2 regions of the Bradyrhizobium sp. U531 genome follow, and region 1 is predicted to be linked to the other one. Evidence: predicted binding sites of a transcription regulator. Region 1 holds the regulator's gene; the other holds the start of a gene.
What was found. The regulator PhoB, encoded in region 1, activates phosphate uptake and scavenging genes when phosphate is short. The targets are predictions, from matches to a motif close to TGTCATNNANCTGTCAT.
Positions count from the first base shown of each region.

Region 2: QRQ56_RS08665 (RNA degradosome polyphosphate kinase) is a predicted target of PhoB. The motif match lies at 3,609-3,625, and genes of this name have one in related genera.

Region 1 is NZ_JASVEN010000017.1:12,833-19,606, reverse strand. Features, by position in the region: gene QRQ56_RS38120 (ATP-binding protein) at 1-67, shown strand, start outside; gene pstS (phosphate ABC transporter substrate-binding protein PstS) at 217-1,230, shown strand; gene pstC (phosphate ABC transporter permease subunit PstC) at 1,429-2,418, shown strand; gene pstA (phosphate ABC transporter permease PstA) at 2,423-3,274, shown strand; gene pstB (phosphate ABC transporter ATP-binding protein PstB) at 3,271-4,089, shown strand; gene phoU (phosphate signaling complex protein PhoU) at 4,101-4,817, shown strand; gene phoB (phosphate regulon transcriptional regulator PhoB) at 4,840-5,547, shown strand; gene QRQ56_RS38085 (GcrA family cell cycle regulator) at 5,791-6,303, opposite strand; gene QRQ56_RS38080 (aspartate aminotransferase family protein) at 6,761-6,774, shown strand, end outside.
Region 2 is NZ_JASVEN010000001.1:1,748,743-1,755,516, forward strand. Features, by position in the region: gene QRQ56_RS08640 (cold-shock protein) at 34-240, shown strand; gene purN (phosphoribosylglycinamide formyltransferase) at 331-987, opposite strand; gene purM (phosphoribosylformylglycinamidine cyclo-ligase) at 999-2,072, opposite strand; gene QRQ56_RS08655 (CDP-alcohol phosphatidyltransferase family protein) at 2,230-2,772, shown strand; gene QRQ56_RS08660 (chromosomal replication initiator DnaA) at 2,865-3,542, shown strand; gene QRQ56_RS08665 (RNA degradosome polyphosphate kinase) at 3,700-5,889, shown strand; gene ppx (exopolyphosphatase) at 5,905-6,774, shown strand, end outside.

The DNA of each region.
Region 1 (6,774 bases):
CGAGAGTGTGCCCAAGCAGGGCGCCACTTTCAGCGCCTGTTTTCCTCAGACCAAGACTTTCGTCTAAGGCATAAATCGAAGCGATTTCAATCGCTTGGCTGTGTCATCCGACTGTCACGAAACCTTCGTAAAAGCACAGCCGACCGCTCCTAAAGGGGCGGTGCGGGGAGCGCGATCGGGCGCGGATGGCGCTTCGCTCCCCCCAAGGAGACCAGCATGAATTTCCTCAAGACAATGGTCGCTGCCGGCATGGTCGCCGCATCGACGACGGTGGCGTTTGCCGCCGACATCACCGGCGCAGGCGCGACGTTCCCGTTCCCGGTCTATTCGAAGTGGGCTGACGCCTACAAAAAGGAGACCGGCAACGGTCTGAACTACCAGTCGATCGGTTCCGGCGGCGGCATCAAGCAGATCCAGGCCAAGACCGTGACGTTCGGCGCCAGCGATGCCCCGCTCAAGGCCGAGCAGCTCGAGAAGGACGGCCTCGTGCAGTGGCCGATGGTGATGGGCGCCATCGTTCCCGTCGTCAACCTCGAGGGCGTGAAGCCCGGCGAGATGGTGTTCGACGGCGAGACCCTCGCCAGCATCTACCTCGGCAAGATCACCAAGTGGGACGACGCCGCGATCAAGAAGCTCAATCCGAACGTGAAGCTGCCCTCGGACGCCATCACCGTGGTGCGCCGTTCGGACGGCTCGGGCACCACCTTCAACTTCACCAACTACCTCGCCAAGGCCAGCGCCGACTGGAAGAGCAAGGTCGGTGAGGGCACCGCGGTCGAGTGGCCGGTCGGCGTCGGCGCCAAGGGCAACGAAGGCGTGTCGGGCAACATCAGCCAGACCAAGAACTCGATCGGCTATGTCGAGTACGCCTATGCCAAGCAGAACAAGCTGACCTACACCGGTCTCGTCAACAAGGCCGGCAAGCCGGTGCAGCCGACCGTCGAAGCTTTCCAGGCGGCCGCTTCCAATGCCGACTGGGCCAAGGCGCCCGGCTACTACGTCATCCTGACCGACCAGCCCGGCGAGAAGTCCTGGCCGATCACGGCGGCGACCTTCATCCTCATGCACAAGGATGCCACCGACAAGGCGGCCTCGCAGGAAGCCATCAAGTTCTTCCGCTGGGCCTTCAAGAACGGCGGCAAGGCGGCTGAAGAGCTCGACTACATCCCGATGCCCGAAGGCGTCGTGACCCTGATCGAGAAGACCTGGGCTGCCGAGATCAAGAGCTGAGGCAAGCTCTCGCGTCCCGGACGCGCTGCAGCCCTGGCGATGCAAAGCATCGTCCAGTGCGCTGCAGCGCTGAGCCGGGACCCACAAGAACTGGGCCCCGGATCAGCGGCGCACCGCTTCGCGCTGCACCGTATCCGGGGCACGGGACCCAACAGGCAAGAACAAGTATAGTCAGTACAGGGGATCGGCGTGGCAGAGATGGCCGTTCAGAGCGATATAATCGACGACGCCGGACCGTATGACCGCGCCAAGGCCTTGAGCGCGTTCAAGCTCGGCGACGTCACCTTCTACTGGATCACGCGGCTGTCCGCGATCTCGGTGCTGCTGATCCTCGGCGGCATCATCGTCTCGCTGATCGTCGGCGCGTTCCCGGCGATGAAGGAATACGGCTTCTCCTTCCTGTGGACGCAGCGCTGGGCGCCGTCCGCCGATCCGCCGGTGCTCGGCGCGCTCGGGCCGATGTACGGCACGCTCGTCACCTCCTTCATCGCGATGCTCATCGCCATTCCCGTCGGTATCGGCATTGCGATCTTCCTCACCGAGCTCTGCCCGCAATGGCTGCGCCGCCCGATCGGCATGGCGGTCGAGCTGCTCGCCGGCATTCCCTCGATCATCTACGGCATGTGGGGCTTCTTCGTGCTGGGCCCGTTCCTGGCCAACACCTTCCAGCCGTTCATGATCAAGATCTTCGACGGCGTGCCCGTGCTGGGCGCGATCTTCGCAGGTCCCCCGTCCTATCTCAGCACGTTCAACGCCGCGCTGATCCTTGCCATCATGGTGCTGCCCTTCATCACCTCGATCTCGGTCGACGTGTTCAAGACGGTGCCGCCGGTCCTGAAGGAGGCCGCCTACGGCGTCGGCTGCACCACATGGGAAGTCGTCCGCAGCGTGGTGATCCCCTACACCCGCGTCGGCATCATCGGCGGCGTCATGCTGGCGCTGGGCCGCGCGCTCGGCGAGACGATGGCGGTGACCTTCATCATCGGCAACTCGTTCCGCATCTCCTCATCGATCTTCGCGCCGGGCACCACGATCTCGGCGGCGATCGCATCCGAGTTCGCCGAGAGCGACGGCCTGCACCAGTCCGGCCTGATCCTGCTCGGCCTGTTGCTGTTCGTGCTGACGTTCTTCGTGCTGGCCGCCGCGCGGCTGATGCTGATGCGGCTCGACAAGAAGGCGGGGAAGTAACGCCATGGCGCTCAATCCGATCTATTCGCGTCGTCGCCGCAAGGACATCGTGATCCGCGGGCTCTGCTTCGCCGCGGCCGCCTTCGGCGTCACCTGGCTCGCGCTGATCCTGATCACGCTGCTCTACAACGGACTCGCCGGCCTGAACCTCGAGATCTTCGTCGCCGATACGCCGCCTCCGGGATCGACCGAGGGCGGCCTGCGCAACGCGATCGTGGGTTCGATCATCATGACCTTGATCGGCGTCGGCATCGGCGCGCCGCTCGGCCTGTTCGCCGGCACCTATCTCGCCGAATACGGCCGCAACGACAAGCTGACCTCGGTGATCCGCTTCATCAACGACATCCTGCTCTCGGCGCCCTCGATCATCATCGGCCTGTTCATCTATGGCGCGGTGGTGGTGCCGATGCGCGGCTTCTCCGCGATCGCGGGCGCGCTGGCGCTCGCCGTCATCGTGATCCCGGTCGTGCTGCGCACCACCGAGGACATGCTGCTGCTGGTGCCGAATCCGCTGCGCGAGGCAGCCTCGGCGCTCGGCCTGCCGCGCTCGCTGGTGATCAAGCGGATCGCCTATCGCGCGGCCCGGTCGGGCCTCATCACCGGCGTGCTGCTCGCCACCGCCCGCGTCGCCGGCGAGACCGCGCCGCTGCTCTTCACCGCGCTGTCGAACCAGTTCTTCAGCCTCGGCCTGAACAAGACGATGGCCAACCTGCCTGTCACCATCAACAACTTCGTGCAGAGCCCCTACGCCTATTGGAAGCAGCTCGCCTGGAGCGGCGCGCTGCTGATCACGCTCACTGTGCTTGCCCTGAACATTGGCGCCCGCATCATCGGCGCCGAGAGGACTGCAAAATGACCGATCTGTCCGTATCCGTGAGTTCGAACGCTCATCTGGCGTCGCATCCGCTGCCGGAAGCGCCCGCCAAGGTGACGGTGCGCAACCTCAACTTCTATTACGGTGAGCACCACGCGCTGAAGAACATCAACCTGACGCTCGGCGCCAACCGCGTCACGGCGTTCATCGGCCCGTCGGGCTGCGGCAAGTCCACCCTGCTGCGCATCTTCAACCGGATGTACGACCTCTATCCGGGCCAGCGCGCCACCGGCCAGCTGATGCTGGACCAGACCAACATCCTCGACCCCAAGCTCGACCTCAACCTGCTGCGCGCCCGGGTCGGCATGGTGTTCCAGAAGCCGACGCCGTTTCCGATGACGATCTACGAGAACATCGCCTTCGGCATCCGCCTCTACGAGAAGATTTCGAAGTCCGAAATGGACGGTCGCGTCGAGAAGGCGCTGCGCGGCGGCGCACTGTGGAACGAGGTCAAGGACAAGCTCAACGCCTCCGGCCTGTCGCTCTCCGGCGGCCAGCAGCAGCGCCTGTGCATCGCCCGCACCGTCGCGGTGCGCCCCGAGGTGATCCTGTTCGACGAGCCCTGCTCGGCGCTCGACCCGATCTCGACCGCCAAGGTCGAGGAGCTGATCCAGGAACTGTCCGAGAACTACACGATCGCGATCGTCACCCACAACATGCAGCAGGCGGCGCGCGTCTCCGACAAGACCGCCTTCATGTATCTCGGCGAGCTGATCGAGTTCGACGACACCAGCAAGATCTTCACGTCGCCGACCGACCGGCGCACGCAGGATTACATCACCGGCCGGTTCGGCTGAGGAGACGCAATATGGGTACCGAACATACCGCAAAGGCCTTCGACACCGACCTCCAGGAACTCACCCGCCTGGTCGCCGAGATGGGCGGCATCGCCGAGCGCATGATCGTCGATTCCGTCGACGCCCTGATCCGCCGCGATGTTCCGCTCGGCCAGCGCGTCGTTACCGTCGACGCCGAGCTCGACGCGCTGCAGAGGCGCATCGAGGAGCGTGCGGTGCTCACCATCGCCCGCCGCCAGCCGATGGCCGTCGACTTGCGCGAGATCGTCGGCGCCATGCGCGTTGCGACCGATCTCGAGCGCATCGGCGACCTCGCCAAGAACATGGGCAAGCGCGTCGCCGCGCTCGAGACCGATTTCCATCCGCTCAAGCTGTTCCGCGGCCTCGAGCACATGACCGACCTCGTGCAGCAGCAGGTCAAGAGCGTGCTCGACGCCTATGCCGCGCACGATCTGCCGGCTGCGATGGCGGTGTGGAAGGGCGACGAGGAGGTCGACGCGATCTGCACCTCGCTGTTCCGCGAGCTCCTCACCTACATGATGGAGGATCCGCGCAACATCTCGTTCTGCATCCATCTGATGTTCTGCGCCAAGAACATCGAGCGGATCGGCGACCATGCCACCAACATCGCCGAGACCGTGTTCTACATGATCGAGGGTCAGGCGATGACCGACAAGCGGCCGAAGGGCGACATGACGACCTTCGCCACGACGGTCCCCAATACCTGAAGACCTAAGGAGCCACGACCCGATGGGCGCACGCATTATGGTGGTTGAGGACGAGGAAGCTCTCACCGAGCTTCTCCGCTACAACCTCGAAGGCGACGGCTATGACGTCGAGACGGTGATGCGCGGCGACGACGCCGACACCCGGCTCAAGGAGCACATTCCCGACCTGATCGTGCTCGACTGGATGCTGCCGGGCCTGTCCGGCATCGAGCTGTGCCGGCGCCTGCGCACGCGGCCAGACACCAAGCAGCTGCCGATCATCATGCTCACCGCGCGCGGCGAGGAGAGCGAGCGGGTGCGCGGGCTCGCGACCGGCGCCGACGACTACATCGTCAAGCCGTTCTCGGTGCCCGAGCTGCTCGCGCGCGTGAAGGGCCTGCTCAGGCGCGCCAGTCCCGAGCGGCTCGCCACCGTCTTGGCCTATGGCGACATCGAACTCGACCGCGACAAGCGCCGCGTGGCGCGCTCGGGTCGGCCGATCGATCTCGGCCCGACCGAATATCGCCTGCTGGAGTTCTTCCTGGAGCATCCCGGCCGCGTGTTCTCGCGCGAGCAGCTGCTCGACAGCGTCTGGGGCCGCGACATCTACATCGACGAGCGCACCGTCGACGTCCATATCGGCCGCCTGCGCAAGCTGCTCAATCTCGGCCGCGAGCAGGACCCGATCCGCACCGTCCGCGGCGCCGGCTATGCGCTGGACGATCGTTTCGCGAAGGCGGAGCAGACGTAAGGGCGGGCGTGTTGTTGGTTCGCAGCTGCGGCCACGATCTCAGCTGTCATCCCGGGGCGCGCACAGCGCGAGCCCGGGATCCATAACCACAGGCCGTGGTTTGGCGAAGACTCGGTGTGACCATCTCGCGCAACAATTGCGCCCTGTGGTTATGGATCCCCGCGTTCGCGGGGATGACACCGAGTTGGTTGAGGCGCCGCCGAGTGACGGCTGCCGTCCTTGCAGTCAGCGAGATCAGCGACCTCAGCGCGGACCCGGCTTCGCCGGTGCGCGGCGGCGATCGGCGGCGGGCTGATACGCCACGCGCGAGTGCTGGGCGCAGTAGGGCAGGCCGGAGAGTGCCTTGCCGCCGCAGAAGAAGAAATCCGGGCTCGAGGGATCGCCGACCGGCCAGTGGCAGGTCGCCTCGTTCAATTCGAGCAGCGACAGCCGCTGGCTCATCGGCACGACGTTGTCGTAGGTAACGGGCTCGGCCTCGACTTCGACCTCGAAGGCCTGCGCCAGCGCGGTGTTGCCGCGGGCGATGGGGCGCGTCACCCGCATCATGTGCTGCGCGGGGCGCGCCTTGCGCGGTCGCGGCGCTGCCGATGAAGGGCTCTTGGCACGGCCGGACAAGCCGAGCCTGTGCACTTTGCCGATCACGGCATTGCGGGTCACATTGCCGAGCTCAGCTGCGATCTGGCTGGCCGACAATCCGGCCTCCCAGAGCTTTTTCAGCTGCTCGACGCGATCGTCGGACCAGGTCAAAACCGTCATTGCACCCTTTCCCTCGCCGCGCGGCTGCCATGCTGGCGCCCTTGCGGCGAATGCCTAAGCTTCGAAAAACCCGTGCCGCCAGAATCCCTTAAGGCTCGCCGGGCGTGTGACTGACGCCCGAACGTTTACGCCGGTACTTAAGGACTCTTGGGATCAGAACCGCTGCACGAGATGTCGTATCTGACAGCCCAAACGCTACAATATGGCGTGACTCACGCGCAAGAGTCCGCCGACTCGCTTCCACATGTTCCGTGGTGAAAAACCCGCAAAATCGCTACCGCAAGACTACGGAATCAGCGTTTCCCGAGGCTTTCCGGGTGGCATTGACACCCGTTTCACGGGGCATAAGATGGTCCCACGTGCCGCCCTTAAAAGGCGGCACGTTTCGTTTTCCGGGCCGGTCAATGGTGCGTTGCGCAATGCACGCGTCACACCGCCTCAACATCAAGTGACCGTCATGACTAACAGCGC
Region 2 (6,774 bases), on a different contig from region 1:
CGTCTTTTTTATACCTAGTGGAGGAGACTAGCGATGCCGCAAAAGGGCACCGTCAAATGGTTCAACCCGACCAAGGGCTATGGGTTCATCAAGCCGAACGGCAGCGACAAGGACGTGTTCGTCCACATCTCGGCCGTCGAGCGTGCGGGACTTTCCACCCTCAACGAGAACCAGGTGGTTGAATACGACCTCGTGGAGAACCGCGGCAAGGCTTCCGCGGAAAACCTCAAGGTCTCCTGATCTTTCAAAGCTGACACACGAGAGATCGTGACGTTGCCCCCGGCTCTGCCGGGGGATTTTGTTTTGGGCGAGCGCCGCCAGGATTGCGCTTCAGCGCACCACCGGCGCGACCAGGAAATTCTCCGACGGCCCGCTTCCATCGGTCTTGCAGACATCGCCCTCGATCTTGACCTTGCCGGTCGCGAGCAGCCGCAGCGCTTCGGGATAAATGCGATGCTCGACTTCGAGGATGCGCTCCGAGAGCGTCTCCCCCGTGTCGTGATCGCTCACGGGAACCGCGCCTTGCATCACGATCGGGCCGGCATCGGTCTCGGGGATGACGAAGTGCACCGTCGCGCCAGACAGCTTCACGCCGGCGCGCAAGGCCTGGCCATGCGGGTCCAGGCCCGGGAATGACGGCAGCAGCGAGGGATGGATGTTGAGCATCCTCCCGTACCAGGCTCTGGTGAACTCGGCCGTGAACAGGCGCATGAAGCCGCCGAGGCAGATCAGATCGATGCCGTGCTGGTCGAGCGAGGCCTGCAGCAGCTTCTCGAAGCCGGCGCGGTCCTTGCCGAACGGCTTGCTCTCGATCACCTGCGTCGTCACGCCGGCCGCATTGGCCCGTTCGAGCCCGATCGCATCGGCCTTGTTCGAGATGACGAGCGAGATCTCCGCCGGGAAATCCGCGGCGGCAGCGGCCCTGATCAGCGCGGACATGTTGGAACCGCGGCCGGAGATCAGGATGGCGACGCGGCGCTTCGTCATGGCGCCAGCCATCACAACGCCATGTCGAGATGACCGTTGTAGACGACGCGGTGCTCGCCATCGGCCGGGATCACCGTGCCGAGCTGCGCCACGGTCTCGCCCGCATCGGTGAACACCTGCATGACCTGCTCGACCTTGTCGGGCTCGACGATCGCGATCATGCCGATGCCGCAGTTGAAGGTGCGCAGCATCTCAAGCTCGGCAATGCCCGCCTGCGCGGCCAGCCATTTGAACACCGGCAGCACCGGCAGACGCGCCAGATCAATGCCGACGCCGAGGCCCTGCGGCAGCACGCGCGGAATGTTGTCGGTGAAGCCGCCGCCGGTGATGTGGGCAAGGCCCTTCACCGCGCCGGTCTCGCGGATCGCGCGCAGACAGGATTTCACATAGAGCTTCGTCGGCGTCAGCAGCGCTCCGCCAAGCGTCATGACGGGTGCAAACGGCGCCTGCGCTTCGAAGCCGAGACCTGATTGCTCCACGATCTTGCGGACCAGCGAGAAGCCGTTGGAGTGCACGCCCGACGATGCGAGACCGATCACGGCATCGCCCGCCGCGATGTCCTTGCGCGGCAGCAACGTGCCCCGCTCGGCCGCACCGACGGCAAAGCCGCCGAGGTCGTAATCGCCGTCCTTGTACAGGCCCGGCATCTCGGCGGTCTCGCCGCCGATCAGGGCGCAGCCGGATTCACGGCAGCCTTCCGCGACGCCCGCGACGATCGAGGCGGTGGCCTCGGGGTCGAGCTTGCCGCAGGCGAAATAGTCTAGGAAGAACAGCGGTTCGGCGCCCTGCACCACGAGGTCGTTGACGCTCATGGCGACGAGGTCGATGCCGATCCCGCCATGCAGGCCGGTCTCGATCGCGATCTTGACCTTGGTGCCGACCCCGTCGGTCGCGGCAACCAGGACAGGGTCCTTGAAGCCGGCAGCCTTGAGGTCGAACAATCCGCCAAAGCCGCCGATCTCGGCGTCGGCGCCGGGCCGCGCGGTGGCGCGCACCATCGGCTTGATCAGATCGACCAGGCGGTTGCCCGCGTCGATATCGACGCCTGAATCGGCGTATGTGAGGCCGTTTTTGCGGTCGGTCATGCCCGATTTCCAGTGGGTTTGCGGCTGGTTACGTCGAATTCCGGGGACGCGCAATGGCTCGCATGGCGCACCGCCATATACTATGTAGAGATATCAACCGGTTCAGCCTCCCGAGGGGCCGGATTCGAGGTCAGACCGGGTGCCGGGAAGCGCTTTCGTGAGTATTCCGAATATCATTACCCTGGGCCGCATCATGCTGGTCCCGATCATCGTCTGGGCCATCGTATCGAGCCAAATGGAGGTCGCTTTCGCCGTCTTCCTGATCGCCGGTGTCAGCGACGCCGTGGACGGCTTCCTGGCCAAGCGCTTCAACATGACGAGCGAGCTTGGCGCCCTGCTCGATCCCCTCGCGGACAAGGCCCTGCTGGTCTCGATCTACATGTCGCTGGGCATCTGGGGTGCGATCCCGCGCTGGATCGTGATCCTGGTGGTCTCGCGCGACATCATGATCGTCGCCGCCGTGATCGTATCCTGGCTGTTCGACCGGCCCGTCGAGATGAAACCGTCGAAAGTGTCCAAGCTCAACACCGTTGCACAGGTGGCGTTCGCGGCCTTGGTGCTGGCGGCGCTTGCCTTCGGCTTCAAGCCGGCCCCTTATGATATCATCCTGATGGGCCTCGTCACGGTCTTCACGCTCTCCTCGGTGTCGCTCTACCTCGTCGAGTGGCTGCGGCACATGAGTACGATCGAGGCCAAATGAGAGGGAATGCGGCCTCGCAAAAGGCCAACTCCCGCCCGATCAAGTCGAATTCTCTTCAAACGGGCCGGCACGCCGGCTGGAGCAAACCAAGCGTGGCAGGCCGCGTCCATCCCCGACAATTGGCGTTCTCGCTTCCGCACGCGGAGAGCCTCAGCCGGGACAACTTCCTCGAAGGCCCCGCCAACGCGGCGGGCCTCGACCTGGTCGAGCGCTGGCCGGAATGGCCGAACCGGATCATGTGGCTGGCCGGCCCGGAAGGCAGCGGCAAGAGCCACCTCGCCGCGATCTGGGCCGAGGCCTCGGGCGCCCGCTCGACCGCCGCCAATGCCCTGACCGCGACGGACGTCCCGGGCGCGCTCGCCACCGGGGCGCTGGTGGTCGAGGATCTCAAGGCCGGGGATTTCGACGAACGCGCCCTCTTCCACCTGATGAACCTCGCCCGCGAGGACAGCGCCTATGTCCTGTTCACCGGCCGCGAAGTCCCGGCCGCGCTGGAGATCGAGCTTCGCGACCTGCGCTCGCGCCTGCGCGCCGTGCCGGTGGTTGCCTTGCAGCCTCCCGACGACCAGCTGTTCCGCGGCCTGATCGTCAAATTCTGCGCCGACCGCCAGCTCACCGTGGACGAGAGCGTGGTTGGTTACCTCGCCACCCGCCTGGAGCGATCGTCCGCCGCGGCCCGCCAGGCCGTAGAACTGCTCGACAGCGAGGCCCTGCGGCTCGGACGTCCCGTCACGCGGGCGCTGGCCGCCGAGCTGCTCCGCGACGCCTGAGCCGCCCGGCCCGCCCTTGGGCCTTCCACGAAGTCCGCTTGACGCGGCGCAGCGGCGGAACATCAATGTCATCGAAACGTCATCGCTCTAACACATGCTCCCGCAGGTTTTGCGCTTAAGTCGCAAAGTGAGGCGAGACAGGATGGACCGACTTCTGATGGACTCTGCGCAAGCTGTTGAAACTAAAGAAAAAGCCCCGGAGACCGAGGGCCAGCCGGCGATCGCATCGAGCCCTGAAAGGTTCATCAATCGCGAGCTCTCCTGGCTGCATTTCAACCGCCGCGTCCTGGAGGAAGCGGTCAATCCCAGCCATCCCGTGCTGGAGCGGGTGCGATTCCTGTCGATTTCGGCCAACAACCTCGACGAATTCTTCATGGTCCGCGTCGCCGGCATCAAGGCCCAGGTGCGCGAGGGCATTGCCGAGCGCAGCCCCGACGGCCTGACCCCGTCCGAGCAGCTCGCGCTGATCAACCGCACCGTCATCCAGCTCGCCTCGGACCAGCAGGCGATCTGGCGCGACCTGCGCGCCACGCTCGCCGATGTCGGCATCGTGCTGGTCGACGGCAAGGACGTCACCAAGGCGGAACGGAACTGGATCGAGGATTACTTCCTCCACAACGTGTTCCCGCTTTTAACGCCGCTCGCGATCGACCCCGCCCACCCCTTCCCGTTCATTCCGAGCCTCGGCTTCACCATCGCGCTCCAGCTCACGCGCGCCGCCGACGGCAAGCAGATGAACGCGCTGATCCGAATGCCCGGCAAGATCGACCGCTTCATCCGGCTGCCGGCCGAGGGCATCGTTCGCCTGATCTCGTTGGAGCAGGCTACCGCGCTGTTCATCAACCGCCTGTTCCCCGGCTACAATGTGCACGGTCAGGGCGCCTTCCGGATCATCCGCGACTCCGAGCTCGAAATCGAGGAAGAGGCGGAAGACCTCGTTCGCCTGTTCGAAACGGCGCTGAAGCGCCGCCGCCGCGGGTCGGTGATCCGGCTCGAGATCGACGCCAAGATGCCGGACCAGCTCCGCAGCTTCGTGCAGCACGCGCTCTCGGCCGCCGACGACGAGGTGTTCCTGGTCGACGGCGTGCAGGCGATGAACGAGCTCTCGCAGCTCACCCGCCTCGACCGCCCCGATCTCGAATTCACGCCATACGTGCCGCGCCACCCCGAGCGCGTGCGCGAGCATGGCGGCGACATCTTTGCCGCGATCCGGCAGAAGGATCTCGTCGTTCATCACCCCTACGAATCCTTCGACGTCGTGGTGCAGTTTCTGCAGCAGGCCACGCGCGACCCCGATGTCGTCGCGATCAAGCAGACGCTCTACCGCACCTCCAACAACTCTCCGATCGTGCGCGCGCTCGCCGAGGCCGCCGAGGCCGGCAAGACCGTCACCGCGCTGATCGAGCTGAAGGCGCGCTTCGACGAGGAAGCCAACATCCGCTGGGCGCGCGATCTCGAACGCGCCGGCGTGCAGGTCGTCTACGGCTTCCTCGAGCTGAAGACGCATGCCAAGCTCTCGATGGTGGTGCGCCGCGAGGGCGGCAGCCTCACCACTTACGTCCATACCGGCACCGGCAACTATCATCCGGTCACCGCGCGCATCTACACCGACCTCTCTTATTTCACCTCGGATCCGACCATCGGCCGCGACGCCGCGCGCGTGTTCAACTTCATCACCGGCTATGCCGCGCCGAGCGATCTGGAGAAGATGGCGGTGTCGCCGCTGACGCTACGCAAGCGCATCATCGAGCATATCCAGGGCGAGACCGCACATGCGCGGCACGGCCGGCACGGCGCGGTCTGGATGAAGATGAACGCGCTGGTCGACCCCGACATCATCGACGCGCTCTACGAGGCCTCGCAGGCCGGCGTGCAGGTCGAGCTCGTGGTGCGCGGTATCTGCTGCCTCCGTCCGGGAATTCCCGGATTGTCGGAGAACATCCGCGTCAAGTCGATCATCGGGCGCTTCCTGGAACACGGCCGAATCTACTGCTTCGGCATGGGCCAGGGCCTGCCGAGCGCCAAGGCGGCTGTGTATATCTCCTCCGCCGACATGATGCCGCGCAACCTCGACCGCCGCGTCGAGGTGCTGTGTCCGCTGCAAAATCCCACGGTGCATCAGCAGGTTCTCGAACAGATCATGGTCGCGAACCTGAAGGACAATGAGCAGAGCTGGCAATTGTTGCCGGACGGGTCTTCAACGCGTATGAAGACCGCGAAGGGCGAGGAGCCTTTCAACGTGCACAACTACTTCATGACAAATCCGAGTCTGTCTGGCCGTGGAAAGTCGCTCAAGGAATCCTCGCCGCGTCGTCTCACGCGCCGGAACGAACGCCATCAATCCTGATCAGGGATGTTCGACGTGAAGCGGCCGCGCAAGCGCGGCTCGAGCGTCGCTGTCATCGACATCGGCTCCAACTCGGTCCGTCTCGTCGTCTACGAGGGGCTGACGCGGAGCCTCATTCCGATCTTCAACGAGAAGACGCTGTGCGGCCTCGGGCGCGAGGTGCAGAGCACCGGCCTGCTCGCCCCTGATGCCGTCGACAAGGCGCTGACCTCGCTCAAGCGCTTTCGCGCCCTGTGCCGGGTGATGCAGGTCGGGCGGGTGTTCGCTATCGCGACCGCGGCCTGCCGCGATGCCTCCAACGGCCCCGACTTCATCGCCAAGGCCGAGCGCATCTGCGCCGTGAAGATCGAGATCCTGTCGGGCCCGCGCGAGGCACGGCTGTCGGCGCTCGGCGTGATTTCCGGCATCCATCATCCCGACGGCATCGTCGGCGACCTCGGCGGCGGCTCGCTCGAATTGATCGACGTACGCAAGAACAGCGTGCGCAGCGGCGTGACGCTGCCGCTCGGCGGTCTCGCGCTGCAGGACCTCGCGCACAAATCGCTCAAGCGCGCCGACCGCATCGTGCGCGAGGCGCTCGACGAGGTGCCGCAGCTCGCCGCGGGCCGTGGCCGCACCTTCTACGCGGTTGGCGGCACCTGGCGCGCCCTCGCCCGCATCCACATCATCCAGAGCGGCTACCCGCTTCAGGTCATGCACGGCTATTCGCTGTCCGCGGCCGAAGCGCTCGATTTCTCCCGCAGGCTGCGGCGCCTCGCGGCCGCCGACATGCTCGCCGACATCGAGAGCGTGGCCGACGCGCGCCGCCCGCTCCTCACCTATGCGGCCCTGGTGCTCGAGCACATCATCCGCGTCGCCAAGCCGAAGACCATCCTGTTCTCGACC